Regions from separate parts of the Salipaludibacillus sp. HK11 genome, predicted to be linked through region 1. Evidence: predicted binding sites of a transcription regulator. Region 1 holds the regulator's gene; each other region holds the start of a gene.
What was found. Region 1 encodes Rex, which represses fermentation and respiration genes when NADH is low (regulators of the CRP and FNR family bind a similar motif). Its sites were predicted from a motif close to TTGTGAAATATTTCACAA; they were not measured.
Positions count from the first base shown of each region.

Region 2: the regulator Rex is predicted to act here: its motif matches at 2,139-2,156, upstream of nirB (nitrite reductase large subunit NirB).
Region 3: the regulator Rex is predicted to act here: its motif matches at 2,656-2,673, upstream of ACM26V_RS09985 (YwiC-like family protein).
Region 4: the regulator Rex is predicted to act here: its motif matches at 1,687-1,704, upstream of ACM26V_RS23330 (cytochrome ubiquinol oxidase subunit I).

Region 1 covers NZ_CP181045.1:4,283,113-4,287,335, reverse strand. Annotated here, with positions in the region: gene ACM26V_RS20415 (MDR family MFS transporter) at 1-1,208, opposite strand, end outside; gene ACM26V_RS20410 (redox-sensing transcriptional repressor Rex) at 1,343-1,981, opposite strand; gene moaC (cyclic pyranopterin monophosphate synthase MoaC) at 2,062-2,544, opposite strand; gene ACM26V_RS20400 (ABC-F family ATP-binding cassette domain-containing protein) at 2,767-4,223, shown strand, end outside.
Region 2 covers NZ_CP181045.1:477,105-481,327, forward strand. Annotated here, with positions in the region: gene ACM26V_RS02615 (D-alanyl-D-alanine carboxypeptidase family protein) at 1-590, shown strand, start outside; gene ACM26V_RS02620 (SulP family inorganic anion transporter) at 700-1,971, shown strand; gene nirB (nitrite reductase large subunit NirB) at 2,178-4,223, shown strand, end outside.
Region 3 covers NZ_CP181045.1:2,011,868-2,016,090, forward strand. Annotated here, with positions in the region: gene ACM26V_RS09965 (DinB family protein) at 1-77, opposite strand, end outside; gene ACM26V_RS09970 (BMP family ABC transporter substrate-binding protein) at 99-1,055, opposite strand; gene ACM26V_RS09975 (hypothetical protein) at 1,283-1,450, opposite strand; gene ACM26V_RS09980 (YjzC family protein) at 1,642-1,821, opposite strand; gene ACM26V_RS09985 (YwiC-like family protein) at 1,880-2,605, opposite strand; gene ACM26V_RS09990 (hypothetical protein) at 2,815-3,360, shown strand; gene ACM26V_RS09995 (Crp/Fnr family transcriptional regulator) at 3,439-4,149, opposite strand.
Region 4 covers NZ_CP181045.1:4,922,445-4,926,667, forward strand. Annotated here, with positions in the region: gene ACM26V_RS23325 (cytochrome d ubiquinol oxidase subunit II) at 1-206, opposite strand, end outside; gene ACM26V_RS23330 (cytochrome ubiquinol oxidase subunit I) at 225-1,571, opposite strand; gene ACM26V_RS23335 (response regulator transcription factor) at 2,314-2,925, shown strand; gene ACM26V_RS23340 (ABC transporter ATP-binding protein) at 3,409-4,223, shown strand, end outside.

The DNA.
Region 1 (4,223 bases):
GAACTCATTTGTCGCAGGACATTATTCATCGCAGATCCTCGGGAGATAAACTTCTCTGGTATGGCATTCATCCCAGCAGTTGTCGCTGGCATCGTACTTAACCCCATTCCAATTCCCCTTACCGCATTCAGAACAAAGATAACCCATATTGCTGTATCCATTCCAATCAGTCCAAGCAATAAAGTCCCAACAGCACCAATCGTTAATCCTGTCGTGACAATCACCGACGGCCCTTGGCGATCCAATAACCTCCCGCCAATTGTCATGAATATACCCGCTAGTAAAGCCGACGGCAGAAACGTCAACCCGGTCATGATCGCACCCAACCCGTAAACTTGCTGAATTAATAGCGGCAGAAGAAAGATTCCTCCAAACAATGATATCGAACTGATCATTGCTACCCATACACTGTATGTGTAAGCTGGAATTTTAAAGATAGACAAATCTAGTAACGGTTGGTCTGTACGGTTCTCAATACGGACGAATAGATACAACGATAAAAGACCTAATAGCAAAAGGCTGATATTCGTCACGTCTCGTAAATCGTTAAGTTCGGACACTCTACCTAACGCAAACAACATCGAACCTACACCTAGCGTTACCGTTAGAAACCCCCAACGATCAAAGCGAATATTAGCGACTTTTTTCGTCTGCTTTAAATAGTAGATTGAAAAGATTAATCCGAGAACCCCTGATGGGATATTGAAAAGAAATAGCCATTCCCATGAGCCCATTTCTATGATTATTCCTCCAAGAGTAGGGCCGATTGTCGGCGCCATCATCGCAGCTATTCCCCAAACCCCCGTAGCAAGTCCGCGTTCTTTTTTTGGAAATGCTTCAAATATTAATGCTAAAGACAAAGGCATCATCACACCACCACCAACGCCTTGTACCCCTCTAAAAAAAATCAAAGAAGACAAATCCCACGAGAGTGACCCTAATATAGAGCCTAGAATAAACAAAGATAATCCAGCTATATATAGCTGTTTCTTGCCAAACTTATCACCTAAATAACCAGTTAAAGGCATGATCATCCCCATCGTAACCATGAAAATTGTAATCACCCAGCCTGTCGCTACTGCATCCGCTTCAAATATGTTCATTAAATGAGGCACCGCTGGATTCAACATGCTATTATTTAAAATAATTGTAAACGTCCCTAATAAAACCGTTATAACTACCAACCATTTCTGCGGAACCTTCGCCATGATTTCATCACTCTTTCCTTCGTCTCACGAAATATATCTGTTAATCTACTATACCACGAGTTTTATCTACGTGATCATAAAATCCATGCAAAACAAAAACAGGCCTCCACAAATAGAAGACCTGCTACGTTCCTTTATAATGGATAATGTTTTAAGAAATAAATGAGTGATTGCAACTCTACTGAAAGATCAATATGATGAACCCTCACATCATCAGGTACTGACAACCTTGCAGGCGTAAAATTCAGAATCCCTTTGATCCCTGAAGCTACTAGCTGATCAGCGATAGGTTGTGCAACGTGTGATGGAACAGTTAATATCACGACTTCCACATTATTATTTGCAATGCGATCAGCAAATTCATTCAAATGGTAAATCGGCACTTCACCTATTTCTTTCCCTACTTTATCTTCATCCACATCAAAAGCCATTTCAATTCTCGTATTATTTGTTTTGCTAAAGTTATAATTTAAAAATGCCGTTCCCAAGTTTCCAACACCAACGAGTGTTACTTTTGTTAACTCATCTTGATCTAACGTCTTCCTGAAAAATGATAGCAAATAATTCACATTATACCCATAGCCTTTTTTCCCTAACGCACCAAAATAAGAAAAATCTCTACGAATTGTAGCAGAGTCGACTTTTACCGCTTCACTCAATTCAGACGAAGATACACGATGTTTTCCAGAAGCCTGTAAGCCTTCCAAAAAACGATAATATAGTGGCAAACGCTTAGCCGTTGCTTGCGGTATTTTTGCTTGATCCATATCCATGAAACATTGCCCCCCATTCTCATATTCTTACTTCTACTCTAGTCACGCTATTTATGATTACTTTATCATTAATATCAGAATTAACTTCGTTTGAAATCGCCGCTTTTCCCACCCGTTTTTTCACATAAGTAGGTTTCACCAATTACCATGCCTTTATCAATAGCCTTACACATATCATAAATGGTTAACGCTGTCGCAGACGCCGATGTTAACGCTTCCATTTCCACTCCCGTACTGCCTTTTGTCTTCACAGCAACTTCAATCGCCAATTGATATGTATCTTCCTTCACATTCCAATCAAACTGAATGTCGACACCCGACAATGATAATGGGTGACACATTGGAATCCATTGGGACGTGTTTTTAGCTGCCATTATCCCAGCAACTTGAGCAACTGCTAACACATCGCCTTTCTTCATTTTACCTTGTTGAATTGCTTCATAAATTTCTTTGTTCACATAAACACTTGATGTTGCGACAGCAGTTCTGACCGTCTCGTCTTTATGTGAAATATCTACCATTTTAGCACGGCCTTGCTCGTTAAAGTGTGTGAAAGAGTCCATGAACATCCCCCTTTATTTCTTCTTTCATTGTACACCATTCTTTCACAAACTGCATAACTTTGTGATTATGAAGTAAACAACTACTATATTTCCTCGTTCAAATTTCTACTTTCTCCTTAGCACTAGCTAATTATCGCCACAATTCAGTTGCCATTGTTGTTCGTTCTCATGTACACTTAGCTTGTGAAATGAATGGAATTTGATTGTGAGGATGACCAAAATATGATTTTATTACAATGTGCACAAATATCAAAATCATTCGGTACAGACGAAATTCTGTCCAATGTAAAATTAGAAATAAAAAGTCATGAACGGATTGCGCTCGTAGGTAGAAACGGTGCTGGTAAATCAACATTGCTAAAAATTATTACCGGCGAACTTCCTTATGATTCGGGAAACTTAATGATCCCAAAGGACGTTAATATCGGTTATCTCGCTCAGGATAGCGGTCTTGAATCATCACGTTCCATATGGGAAGAGATGTTAACTGTTTTCACCGCTCTAAAAAAAATGGAACAAAACTTGCGAAAACTAGAAGAAAAAATGAGTGATCCTGATCAACCTGATTACGAAAAGATTCTGGAAGAGTACGATCAATTACAACAAGATTTTAAAGACCGTGGTGGCTTTCAATATGAAGCAGATATCCGCAGTATTTTATCTGGCCTTAATTTTAAAAATTTTGACTACAGCACGTCAATTAATTCCTTAAGTGGCGGACAAAAAACCCGATTAGCTCTAGGGAAACTCTTACTGTCGAAGCCTAGCCTATTAGTTTTAGACGAGCCGACAAACCACCTCGACATTCAAACGTTAACTTGGCTTGAGAATTATTTAGCAGGTTATGATGGAGCTATCCTCATCGTCTCCCACGACCGTTTTTTCCTTGACCGTGTTGTCGACTATGTATACGAACTTTCCTTTCATCAAACGCTGAAATTTACAGGGAACTACTCAAAATACTTAGAAGAAAAGGCACGAATGTATGAACAAGAGATGAAGCAATTTGAGAAACAGCAAGGAGAAATTAAGAAATTAGAAACATTTGTGCAAAAAAACTTAGCTCGCGCTTCTACAAGTAACCGAGCAAAAAGCCGTCGAAAACAGTTAGAAAAAATAACGGTAAAAGATAGACCTTCCTCTGAAGATCAGTCAGCAAATTTTCGATTTAATATCGATCGACAAAGTGGCAATGACGTATTAATGATCAACGATTTGACTGTTGGATATGATAGCAAACCTTTATTTGAAAATGTGTCGTTGAAAATGGACCGTGGTGAAAGTGTTGCATTGATCGGACCAAATGGTATTGGTAAATCGACGCTCATTAAAGCCATTGCTGGACAAATGAAGTTAATCAAAGGTGACATCCGTTACGGAAGTAATGTATCTATCGGATACTATGATCAAGAACAAACGAACCTTACATCAAGTAAGTCTGCTCTCCAAGAACTTTGGGACGAATATCCACAGACAAATGAGAAAGACATTCGCACTGTATTAGGAAATTTCCTTTTTACTGGGGAAGATGTATTAAAAACTGTTTATGACCTTAGCGGTGGCGAAAAAGCTCGTTTATCGCTCGCTAAATTGATGATGCAAAAAGCCAACCTTCTCATTTTGGATGAGCCGACAAACCATTTGGATTTAGACAGTAAAGAAGTATTGGAAAATGCGCT
Region 2 (4,223 bases), 1.4 Mb from region 1:
CAGGTAACGATGCCGGGGCAGCGATTGCAGAGCATATTTCAGGAAGTCAACGAATTTTCTCTGCAGAAATGAATAACTTTGTTGAATCAAAAATAGGTGTATACGACTCCAACTTTACTAACCCTCATGGATTATTTGATGAGAATCACTATACAACGGCATACGATATGGCTAAAATTGCACAGTATGCGATGGGAAATGACTTATTCAAAGAGATAGTAGGTACGAGAGAGTTAGAGTGGAGCGGTGAAGGGTGGGAAACGACTCTTTATAATCATCACCGTCTTCTTGGTCATTTAGAAGGAGTTACAGGTATTAAAAATGGGTACGTATCAAAGGCGGGTTTCACATTGGTTACCTCAGCCGAACGAAATGGTGCTGAGTTAATTGCTGTAACGTTAAACGCACCAACAAACCAAAAAAGTTATGATGATACAACGAAGTTACTAAATCAAGGATTTAAGAATTATGCAAAGATAATCTATCAAGACTTTTTAAACGAAGCACGTAAATTTCAAAAAACGCCTCAGGTGCCACTATTTCCTTATGAAATACTGCTTCTGAACATGGATTTTTCATCAGGATTGTAACGAACCTATCAGTTTTTATTTGATAGGGTAGTAAAGATGGACATATAATACGATTATTAAAAATATGGTGATACTATCTTGCATTTCTAAATCCACAGGTGGTTATCACATGAAAAAGTATAGAGAAAATGATATGAATGAACCAAAAGGTAACGATACTCTTAAGGATTTAAAGGGTGATATTAACGCTGGGGTTATTGTGGCAATTATGATTATCCCGCAAAGTATGGGCTATGCAATGATTGCTGGATTACCACCGATCATCGGCTTATATAGTGCAACAATTCCAATGATGATTTATGCCTTCTTTGCGTCTTCGCGTCATGTCTCTGTTGGCCCAGTAGCGATTGTTTCTATATTAGTGTTATCAGGAGTGTCTGCGGTAGAAACGCCAGGGACAGTCGAATATTTCGCCCTCGTTCTATTGCTTGCTTTTATGACAGGAGTTATTCAAGTATTGATGGGGTGGTTGAATTTAGGGTATTTATTTATGAGCATACCTCACTCTATCATTAGTGGCTTTATTTCTGCTGCTGCATTGATCATCGGTTTCAGTCAATTTCCTTATCTATTAGATGTTCAAACAACAAATGGAAGTAATTTATTTAATAATTTTATAGAGCTGACTAAAAAGATTGAGGATGTTAATTTACCTACGTTAATCATTAGCTTATGTTCCATGACACTATTAATTTTCTGTAAAAATAATTTCCCTCGTTTTCCAGCACAGTTATTCGTTATCATTGGAAGTATCGGCGCAGTTTTTTCTTTCAATTTAGTTGGCGCAGGGGTTTCAATTGTTGGAGAAATCCCTAGAGGTTTCCCTAGTATAACGATACCTGTATTAAACGTTGAAGCAGCAAAAGCACTCTTGCCGATTGCTTTAACGATAGCAATTATTGGTTACGTGGAATCGATTGCGATGGCTAAATTAATAGCTAAAAAAGTAGGGTACAAGATTAATCCAAATGAAGAATTAGTTGCACTTGGGGCAGCGAATCTTTCAAGTGCATTTTTTTCAGGTTACCCAGTGGCAGGTGGTGTTTCAAGGTCCGCGGTAAATCATCAAGCAGGAGCAAACTCTAGAATATCCTCGTTTATCACGGCAAGTTTAGTTTTGCTGATCGTATTATTTCTCTCCCCTCTATTTTATTATTTACCCAAAGCAGCTTTAGCATCGATTATTGTCGTAGCCATTTCAAGTTTAATTGACTTTAAATATATGAAAGAAGCTTTTTATGAGAATAGAACAGCAGGAATAACCTTGCTAATAACATTTTTTAGTTCGATTATTTATGGGATTGAGAAAGGGTTTGTCATAGGTTTAAGTGTAGTTATCATTATGTATATAGTGAAGCTTTTTAAGCGAAATATTGTATAGGCTTATGGAAAATAGAGCAACACAGATATTATATCAATCAGGATACTTCTAAATGTTCAATAATTTGTTGAAATTTTACAAATATACTCAGTTAGTTATCGTGTATACTTTGATTATAGTTAATAAACAAAAAGACACAAAATGTATCGCTATTTTTTCAATAAATCATGTGAATTAATGAACAAGTATATAGGGAGGAATATAGTATGAAAAAGCTCGTAATGATTGGCAATGGTATGGCTGGGGTTAGAACAATAGAAGAAATACTTACAAGAGATAATACAAAATTTGAAATAACGATTATCGGAGAGGAACCATATCCGAACTATAACCGAATCATGTTATCCAACGTTCTTCAGGGGAAAACATCGCTTGACGAAATTAGCATTAATGATTGGTCTTGGTATGAAGAAAATAATGTGAGACTCATAACTAGTGAAAAAGTTGTTAAGATCGATCGCTCAAACAAAACAATTACGACAGATCAAAAAAGATGCGTATCTTATGACGAATTAATTATTGCTACAGGATCAAGTTCATTTATCTTACCGCTTCCTGGGAAAGACTTGGAAGGAGTTATCGGGTTTAGAACAATAGAAGACACGGAAAAAATGATTAAAATTGCCGAAACGAAAAAGAAAGCTGTCGTTATTGGTGGGGGATTATTAGGATTAGAAGCGGCTCGCGGTCTTATCGATCGAGGCATGGACGTACATGTTGTGCATCTTTTACCAACTTTAATGGAACAACAATTAGATGCACCGGCAGCTCGTATGTTAAAAAAAGATTTAGAAAAACAGGGTATGAAATTTAAAATGGAAAAACAAACGGCTGAAATTTGTGGGGATAAGAGTGTCAAGGCAATCCGCTTTAACGATGGTGAAGAACTAGCTTGTGATTTAGTTGTTATGGCTGTTGGAATTCGTCCAAATGTATTTCTTGCAAAAGAAAGTGGCTTAGAAGTAAACCGAGCAATTATCGTTGATGATCATATGCGTACGTCTGATCCTGCTATTTATGCGGTTGGTGAATGTGCCGAACACAAAGGAACAGCTTATGGTTTAGTCGCTCCTTTATATGAACAAGGGAGAGCATTGGCTGACCAATTAACTGGTATTAAAGGGGAAGGGTATCAAGGTAGCATACTATCTACGCAATTAAAGGTTGCAGGATGTGATTTATTTTCCGGTGGAAAGATTCACGAAGATGATGAAACAGAAGCTATAGTCGTTCAAGATGCTGTCGCCGGTGTCTACAAAAAAATACTAATTACGAATCATAAAGTGGTAGGAATCGTTCTTTACGGTGATGCTAGTGATGGAAATCGTCTCTTTTCGATGTTGAAAAAGGGTACGGATATTTCAGATTTTACTACAGCCGCAGTTTTACAAAAGGCGGGCGAAGATGATAATACTGCTCTTCTAGCAGAAATGCCTGCGGAAGAAACAGTGTGCGGATGTAATGGAGTGACAAAAGGGAAAATCGTACAATCAATCCTAGAGGAGAATCTATCATCTTTTGAAGAAGTTAAAACGTGTACGAAAGCTGGGGGATCTTGTGGAAAGTGTCGCCCTATGGTAGAGGGAATCCTTTCTCTCACACTAGGAGATAGTTTTGATGCGACTGCGCAAAAAACTGGCATGTGTGAATGTACAGACTTGTCACGAGATGAAGTCGTTGCTGAGATTAAAGACAAGGGGTTTCAATCTCCTATGGAAGTACGTTACGTGCTGGAGTTTAAAAATCCTGAAGGATGTTCGAAATGCCGTCCTGCTCTAAATTATTATATGAGAATGATTCGCCCGACGGAGTATGAAGATGATAAATCTTCGCGATTTGTTAATGAGCGGATGGAAGGCAATATCCAAAAAGATGGCACGTTTTCAGTTATTCCACGAATGTACGGAGGAACGACGACAGCAGATGAATTAGTCCGTATGGGTGAAGTTGCGAAAAAATACGATATTCCGTTAGTAAAAGTAACAGGGGCAAGCCGTATCGGTCTTTACGGAGTCAAAAAAGAGGATCTTCCTCAAGTGTGGGAAGAGTTAGGAATGCGTTCAGGATATGCTTATTCAAAATCTCTACGAAATGTGAAATCGTGTGTTGGCTCACAGTTTTGTCGATTTGGTACGCAAGATTCGTTAGGATTAGGAATTAAGTTAGAGAAAGAATTAGAAATGATAGATACGCCACATAAAATGAAGATGGGTGTGGCAGGGTGTCCGAGAAACTGTTCGGAAGTATTAACT
Region 3 (4,223 bases), 2.3 Mb from region 1:
TCGCGAGTTAAAATTAATCCACCTAATAAATGACTAGACTCTCTTGAGGAAACCGGGGTTAACGTATGTTCTACCATGAGATTCAACACCCTCCGTCTTTAATTAATTTCACTTGGCAAAAGGCCTGTTTCAGTATAGGTTATAATATGTTCCTCTAACCACTCTTTCGTATCTATTGGCACTTCCTGACCGAATTCTCCCATTGAGATGACACCATCTTGAAAATCGAAGTGAAGATTCCCATTTTCAAGTTTTCCTTGCTTGTATTGTGTTCCTACATATTCATATAGTTTTTCAACTTCTTGAACTGTACTCGTCAATACAGTAGATTCCCCCATATCTAGTTGATCTCCTACATAACCAATTGCATATAAGCCTTCTTTTTTCACTTCCTCAATCACATCAATATGATAACCATCACCAGCTGGATAAAAAATATCGACATTATCATTTTTCATATCAGCGAAAATTTCAAGCGCCTTAGTTTCATCTATCCAGCTTTCAACAAATTCAATATTCACTGTGACAGCAGGGGATTGAAACGTTGCTCCATCCTTAAATCCTTGAACTTCAGGTTGAAATGGGAAAGCCGCTATCACGCCAATAGAATTGGACATAGACATTTCTCCTGCAAGCATACCTGCAAAGTATCCCATCGCATATCCGTCAAAATGAAGACTAGTGATATTATCTCCTTCGACATCGCCATTAAAACTAATAAAATGAACATTTGGATAATCATCCTTGAATTGCATAAATAGATCAGCATATATATGACTATGACCAAAAACTAGTGAAACATCTTCTTTACTAAATTCTTCTATTGCATCTTCAACTCGTTGCTCAGATCGAATATCCTCTTTAAGTAAAACATCAACTCCAAGAGTAGATTGCAATTTTAACATTCCTTGATATCCTTTCATGTTCCACGCTTGATCATCAATTGGATAAGGAAGTAACAATCCTATTTTTTCCAATTCCTGTTCATCGCCTTGAGTACAACTGATTAATAAGAGAAAAAAAGGAAAACTAATTAAATACCTCATTTTTTTCATTGTGACTCTCACTCCCTATGAATCATTTCTATTAGTGTATTCTCGTACATCTCAGACGATGTTTGTAAAAAACTAAATAAGTTGTCATCGCATCAAAACGTTACGATTTAAATTTTTGAAATAATGTAATTAGGAAGCATTTTATCTATGTTTTTTATGACCCTTAATATTATTCGACACTTTTCGTTCGTTTCCTATTACAAAAATGTTAAAAATAGATTACAAATTTAATGATCACTCTGTCTCAATTTATAAAATAGCCATTCTGTCACTCCACCTAATAAGAGGGAGAAGATAACAATGACTTCCATTGGCCAATCTGTACTTTGCGATAATAATAGAAAAACAGTAATTGTTACAATTGAAAAGATAATGATTCCAATAAAGAGCCTCATATGGTGCCCCCTTTCTGATAAATCTATAAGACTAAAATAGGGCACAAGTATCACCCTTTAATAAAATTCATGTCAACTTTGCCACTAAAAATTGTTGTTGTCCAATTTAGATAGGATTTTTTTCAGTACCTTGCACCTCCACTTATTTCTCCACCTAAACGCAAAAAAATCAGAGGTACTACCTCCGATTTTTAAGGTTTTGGTTTAAAGGTCCAAACACGGTCTTCATTTTTCGTTTCAGGGAAAGACATCCCCGCGTCTAGATGAACTTGTTGCGGATCCTTAACCATGCTCCCTGTCTCACCTATCTCCATATACATTCCATTGTTTGGTGCTTTTTCACCAAATTTAAAGCGATTCCTTTGTCCCATACACTCACCTCTATTATGGCATTTACTTCTTATGTAAAGTAACCAAATAAGCTAGAGTTTATCCAGAGTAATAGCTAGAAAGGATTAGAATGAAAAATGCTATACTATTTATAATCTCTACAATACCAATTTGTACAGGCTTTTTCAAACTATTTTTTGTAACAGCTAATGTTTTTGCTAAGGACAAAAAAAATGCAACCCCTGCTCCATTTGATACAAAAACAAACATGAAAACAACGATAGCAAAGTGATAAGCAAGCGATACTCTGCGAAAAACGCCGTTTTCTTTTTCTCTAAGTAACGATTTCACATGAAAAACACTTGCGACATAAAATGCTACAACAATAAACATAAAGTAAAAAGCTTCGTGCTCTAGCGATGTATTTCCTAATTGGTAAGCAAACAATAAAAATCCTGATAACGCAATAATTGCTGACAAATCATTGATAAACAAACGTTCTTTTTTTATTTTTGCAAATACAAGATTTACACAGAAAAAAGGAAAAATGAGTAAAGCAATATATAATAATGAGAAATCCGATAGAAAATAAGGAACTAAAACGACACCTCCGGATGCAACATAAACACAAAATGACGGCCATACATCCCGATGCTTTGGTTGCCTAATATATGTAAGTAATGGGGCTTGCGCAAAGTATAAGCTAAATAAACCAATAAAAAAGATAACATGGCTAATATTTAGCCCTGTGATTCCTGCCCCAATCCAATACGGAACGATTAACATTGCCCATGCTCCATGTTCTCTCGGGATGTACCATTTCATGTAGATCACATCCTTCATACATTAATTTTACTAAACACCAATCAAGAACTATGTGATCATTATCACATTAAAGTATATTTCAAGTGTGATTTTTTCCACAGCATTAATCTTAAGGTTCTGATAAAGTAATCATATAAGTTATCGTTTTATCTGGAAAACTGTATATGTATGTATTGAAGTTGAACGTAAGAGATCAAGGAGGAATTCTCATGCTTAAGGTAAGATTGAATTATAAGAAAGAAGATGGCATTTTTCCCATTTTGTCCAACTATGGTTTTAAATTAAACGAAGACCATTATATAAAAAAACTAAATGCAGATTCATTTATTGTTAAGGTGACTCATTCAAATGACACGAAAACAATTGAGATTACTTGCAAAGATGAAGTTTCATTCGATGGATGCAAAGAGTTACATCATACAATTACACAAGTAGCAGAGAAACTGTCAGCAAACATCGACGATCAAGAAGCAATGTTAGGTTACAATGCACAAGGGCTTCCAGCATATCTCATAAATGGCTTCCAATCTTGGTGCGAATTTCTTGAACAGGCGGGTCATCGATCTCTTGAGGGACATAAAGTTGAATGCTTTGATGGAAATGTATTATTAGGCAGAGGGCTTTTCTTAAAATCTGATATTGCAACAAAAGATGCCCTGGATAAACCAAAGATCCCTTCCTGTACGATTATTACTTCTGAAGGAGAAGAGACGTTTCTAGGTGATCAATTGAAAATCAATCCTATTGCAGATTAAAGAAGAACTAGTCTCACGTTTCGAATAAATTTTCTCAAAAAAAATCATGAATAATGTGGTTTATTCATGATTTGAGCATTATATAGTACAAATTTCCACTGGGCAATCACCACAGTGCAAATATTTTTTTAAATACTGTATATCTTGTATCGTTATATATCCATGATCCATAGTTAAAATACTTGATTTCTTCAAGTCATTCAACATGCGATTGACACTTTCTCTCGTAGTACCAATATAGTTTGCAATATCTTGGTTTGTTAGATGGACATTAATAAGGATTCCTTCGTCTTTATTTATACCATATGAATTGCTAAATCGAATTAATGTTGAATAAAGAGCTCCTGTTTTTCCACATAAAATAAGGTCACGAAATTTGGCTTGCGTTGATTGTGTGTGGCGAGCAAACCACTTCATAAAAGCAACGGCAATTTCACCATTTTGACGGAATAACTCCTCTAATGTATGTCGGTCGAATCGAACCATCGTCGCATCATCAGTAACTTCCGCTGTGACACTAATCGACATCTCATTAAACAGACCTACTTCTCCAACGAGCTCATCACGTTGTTTTAAGTGGACAGAAAACTCTTTTCCTTCGGATGTCATTTTACTTAAACGTACTTTTCCTGAGCGGATTAAATAGACGTGTTCAGGAAAATCCCCTTCATAAAATAAATAGCTACCACTCTTCACCTGTATCTCTAGGCCATTTTTCAAAAGTAGATTCTGGTTCTCTTGTGAAATTTCATTGAAAAACCGTTTCATTTGTAAATCTTGTTTTTCCATAGAGATACCCCCTCTAATAAGATCATTCGTTCATCTGATTCTCTTATTTAAGATTACCACTATAACAATAGGTG
Region 4 (4,223 bases), 640 kb from region 1:
CCAATAAAAAAGAATACGAGGAACACGTTCGTTACTTCCCAAACTGGAGATAAATAACGTTGAATTATTTTGTGTATCATGTGGTTTTGGTCTGTCATCTTCGTATAATAGCTAAAGAATCCAGCGCCGAAGTCAACCGACGCCACTATCAAATAGCCATATAAGAAAAACCAAAGCACAGATATTCCGATGACTTCATATGTCATGTTTTCGCACCTTCCTTTCTATTGAGCGGTCTTTTCACTAGATTCTAGTTTTTCTAATTCTAGCTCGACTGGGTTTCTCTTAAACATTTTTCTTAACACCACTGCACAAGTTACTCCTAATACAACATACAGAATGATAAACAAGTACAACATGATATCGACATGAGCAGAGGTAGTTGCACCTTCCTCTGTTAGCATGACACCATTGATAATCCATGGTTGTCGACCAACTTCTGCGAAGATCCAACCGGATTCAATTGCAACCATAGCAAGCGGTCCTCCAGCAGCAATCATCCATAATAAAGGTTTATTAAATGGATTCCAGCCATTTTTCCAACTCATAATTGCAAACAGGACAGAAACTGCAGCTAGGAACATTCCGATAAAGACCATTAAGTCGAAAAAGTAATGAACAAATAATGGAGGCAGTTTGTCTTCCTCAAAGTCATTTAAACCAATTACTTCCGTATCAGGAGTTCCACCAGCTAAAATGCTTAATGCATATGGAATTTCCAACGCATACTTGACTTCATTATCTTCCGTTAAGAAACCACCAATAATAAGTGGGGCCTCAGATTCCGTTTCAAAGTGCCATTCTGCTGCAGCTAATTTTTCAGGTTGGTACTCGTGTAGGTACTTTCCAGAAAGGTCGCCAACGAGAGCCGTACCAATTGCAAATACAGCGGCTGCAACCATAGTTAGGTGAAGAGCTTTTTTATGGTATACATGCTTGTTTCCTTTTATCATATGAATTGCAGCAATAGTACCTAAAATAAATGCAGACGTTAAATAACATGTAATAATTACATGAGCTATTTTAGTTGGTGTTGCAGGGTTAAACATCGCAGCTAGTGGACTGATGTCTTGTAAAACTCCATCCACCAATTCAAACCCTTGAGGAACATTCATAAACGCGTTGACTGATGTAATAAAAAATGCACTAGCTGTCGCACCAATCACGACTGGGATAATAAGTAGGAAGTGCCTCATTTTAGTTTTGAAACGATCCCATGTATATAAATAGATTCCGAGAAAAATTGCTTCAAAGAAAAATGCAAAAACTTCCATAAACATCGGTAAACCGATAGTATGACCAGCTGCTTGCATAAAGTTTGGCCATAATAAACTAAGCTGTAAACCAATAGCGGTACCTGTAACAACACCAACGGCAACGGTGACAATAAATCCGCGTGCCCATCGTTTTGCCATTAAGGTATAATGAGGGTCATTCCGTTTGATCCCCATCCATTCAGCTAGGGCAATCATTAACGGTATACCTACACCGATTGTAGCAAAAATTACGTGAAATCCTAACGTCACATAAGTCAAAATACGGCTATACATGACCGGATCGTATTCAAACATAGCGAACAACCCTTTCTAGTAAACTTCTATTTTTATTAGCAAAGAGACTAGCTTAAACTAGAATAACTATTGTAACAAAACTTTCTAATTAAAATTGCGAACTTTTGTAGATTGTTTGTAACATATTTAACACTGTTTCAATAGTAATAAATATTATGGATTTCTTTTATAGGTGTTTTCCCTCATATTAATGTGAAATTGTGAGCGTTTATTGAACGAAAAATGATTTTTTTGTGAAATATTATTGGAAGTCGATGAAAGTTGATAATACAGGCGCAAGATGCTACATTGACGACAACAATATTTGTTTTGGGAAACGGTCTGAATAAGAGAGAGATTCGGACCGTTAGAAGAATGGAATTGTGGAAACGTTCCGAATAAGAGAGAGATTCGGACCGTTAGAAGATAGGAATTAGGGAAACGTTCCGAATAAGAGAGAGATTCGGACCGTTAGAAGATCGAAAATAGGGAAACGTTCCGAAAAAGGGAGAGATTCGGACCATTAGAAGATCGAAAATAGGGAAACGTTCCGAAAAAGGGAGAGATTCGGACCGTTAGAAGATAGGAATTAGGGAAACGTTCCGAATAAGAGAGAGATTCGGACCGTTAGAAGATAGGAATTAGGGAAACGTTCCGAATAAGAGAGAGATTCGGACCGTTAGAAGATAGGAATTAGGGAAACGTTCCGAATAAGAGAGGAATTCAGGAATGAAAGAAAATAATATCATGAGGAGAATGGGTAATGAGAGTGTTGGCAGGGGTGTCGCATGAACTTCTTCAATATGGATTAATTCAACTAATTAAAGATGTACGTTCTGTTGATTCAATGGTGATGGCAGAAACAGCTAGTGAGCTCGTACATGCATTGAAACAATATAGATTTGACTTAATCGTTATCGACGACCGATTAGCAAAAGCAGGGGGAATAAGGAGTACTTTATCTTTACTAGAGAACCAATCTCCTTCTTGTAAACGAGTGTTAATGTATCATGATTCTTTTCATGAACTAGAAATCTTGGTTCAACAAAATAAATTACAAGGTCTTTTCTATGAACAAGCTTCGCTAAATGAGTTAATGATTTTCTTTCAACAAGTATTGAAAGGAGACAAGACGATTCTAAGAATGTATGGAGAGGATGAAACGAATCAAAAATCGGTCTCAACAGATTTATCGAGACGAGAAGAAGAAATTTTCAATATGAAAGTTCGTGGTTATTCCGTCGTTGATTCAGCTAAATTATTAAATATTTCTCCTAAGACGGTTGAAAATCATCGGAGAAATATTCGTAAAAAGCTAAATATTACTAAAAATCATCAGTGGTTCGAATGGGGCAAACGGCTCGGGGTGATCTAAAAAAATACATATTGGAGGAAACGAGTAAGATAACTTCGTTTTTCTAAATTTATATTGACGCTTTGATTGCCCTAGTGGTATCATAAAAAATGGAAGTAATCATAAAATTCAAAAAAGGGGGAGAACAGCATGGAAAAGAGAATCGATTTAACGCAAACAATTGAATATCTAATCATCCATGTTGTGTTTTAGAACGTCTCCTTCCTTTAAGACTGTATTAGTTAGGTACGATACAGAAGCATACACATGGCAATACCCATGTGTTTTTATTCGTATCATATGTGAAATATGTATTTTCGGAGCGCATGAGTAACTTACTCATGTGCTTTTTTGTTGTTTACAGCTTTGAGCTGATAACATATAAAAAATTTTGGAGGGATGATCATGTTCATCATTAGAATAATTAGGCGAAAGAGAAAGACAGAGGGAGAAACGACTGGTGGCGGTTAGAGTAGGAAAAAATGAATAAGGAAGTGAATAAAAATGTTCTCAGTACTGAAGAAATTAACATGGTTTTTTAAGAAACATAAAAAGCGATATATTACGGCGATTTTTTTATTGATTGTCGCTAGTTTGTTAGAGGTTCTTCCGCCACGTTTACTTGGGATTGTTATTGATGACGTTCATCAAGGGCGATTAACGGAAGAAGGGCTTAGGCAGTATGTTATTTTGTTTATTAGTCTGATGGTAGCGATCTACATTATAACGTATGTATGGATGAGGCAGCTATTTGGTGGTGCTTTTATTATAGAACGAACGTTACGATCACTGTATATGAAACATTTAACGAAAATGACCCCGACGTTTTATGAGAAAAACAAAACGGGAGATCTAATGGCAAAGGCGACAAATGACTTAAAGGCTATCTCACTCACTACTGGATTTGGTGTATTAACACTCGTTGATGCGACGATATTTCTAGTTATTATTTTGTTTATGATGGGATTTCTCGTCAGTTGGAAACTTACTATTGCAGCATTTTTACCTCTGCCAATAATGGCTTGGCTCATGCAAAAGTACGGAAAAGTTATTCATGAAAGATTTATGAAAGCACAAGATGCTTTCGGTGATCTTAATGATCAAGTACTTGAATCGATTTCAGGTGTGAGAGTTATTCGGGCCTTTGTTAAGGAGAATGATGATCAACAACGATTTAACGCAATAACAAAGGATGTTCTAGACAAAAATATCCAAGTAGCTAAGATCGATGCCCTGTTCGAACCGACGATAAAAATATTAGTTGGACTTAGTTATATGATCGGTCTCGGATACGGTGCCTTACTAGTTTTTCGTAGTGA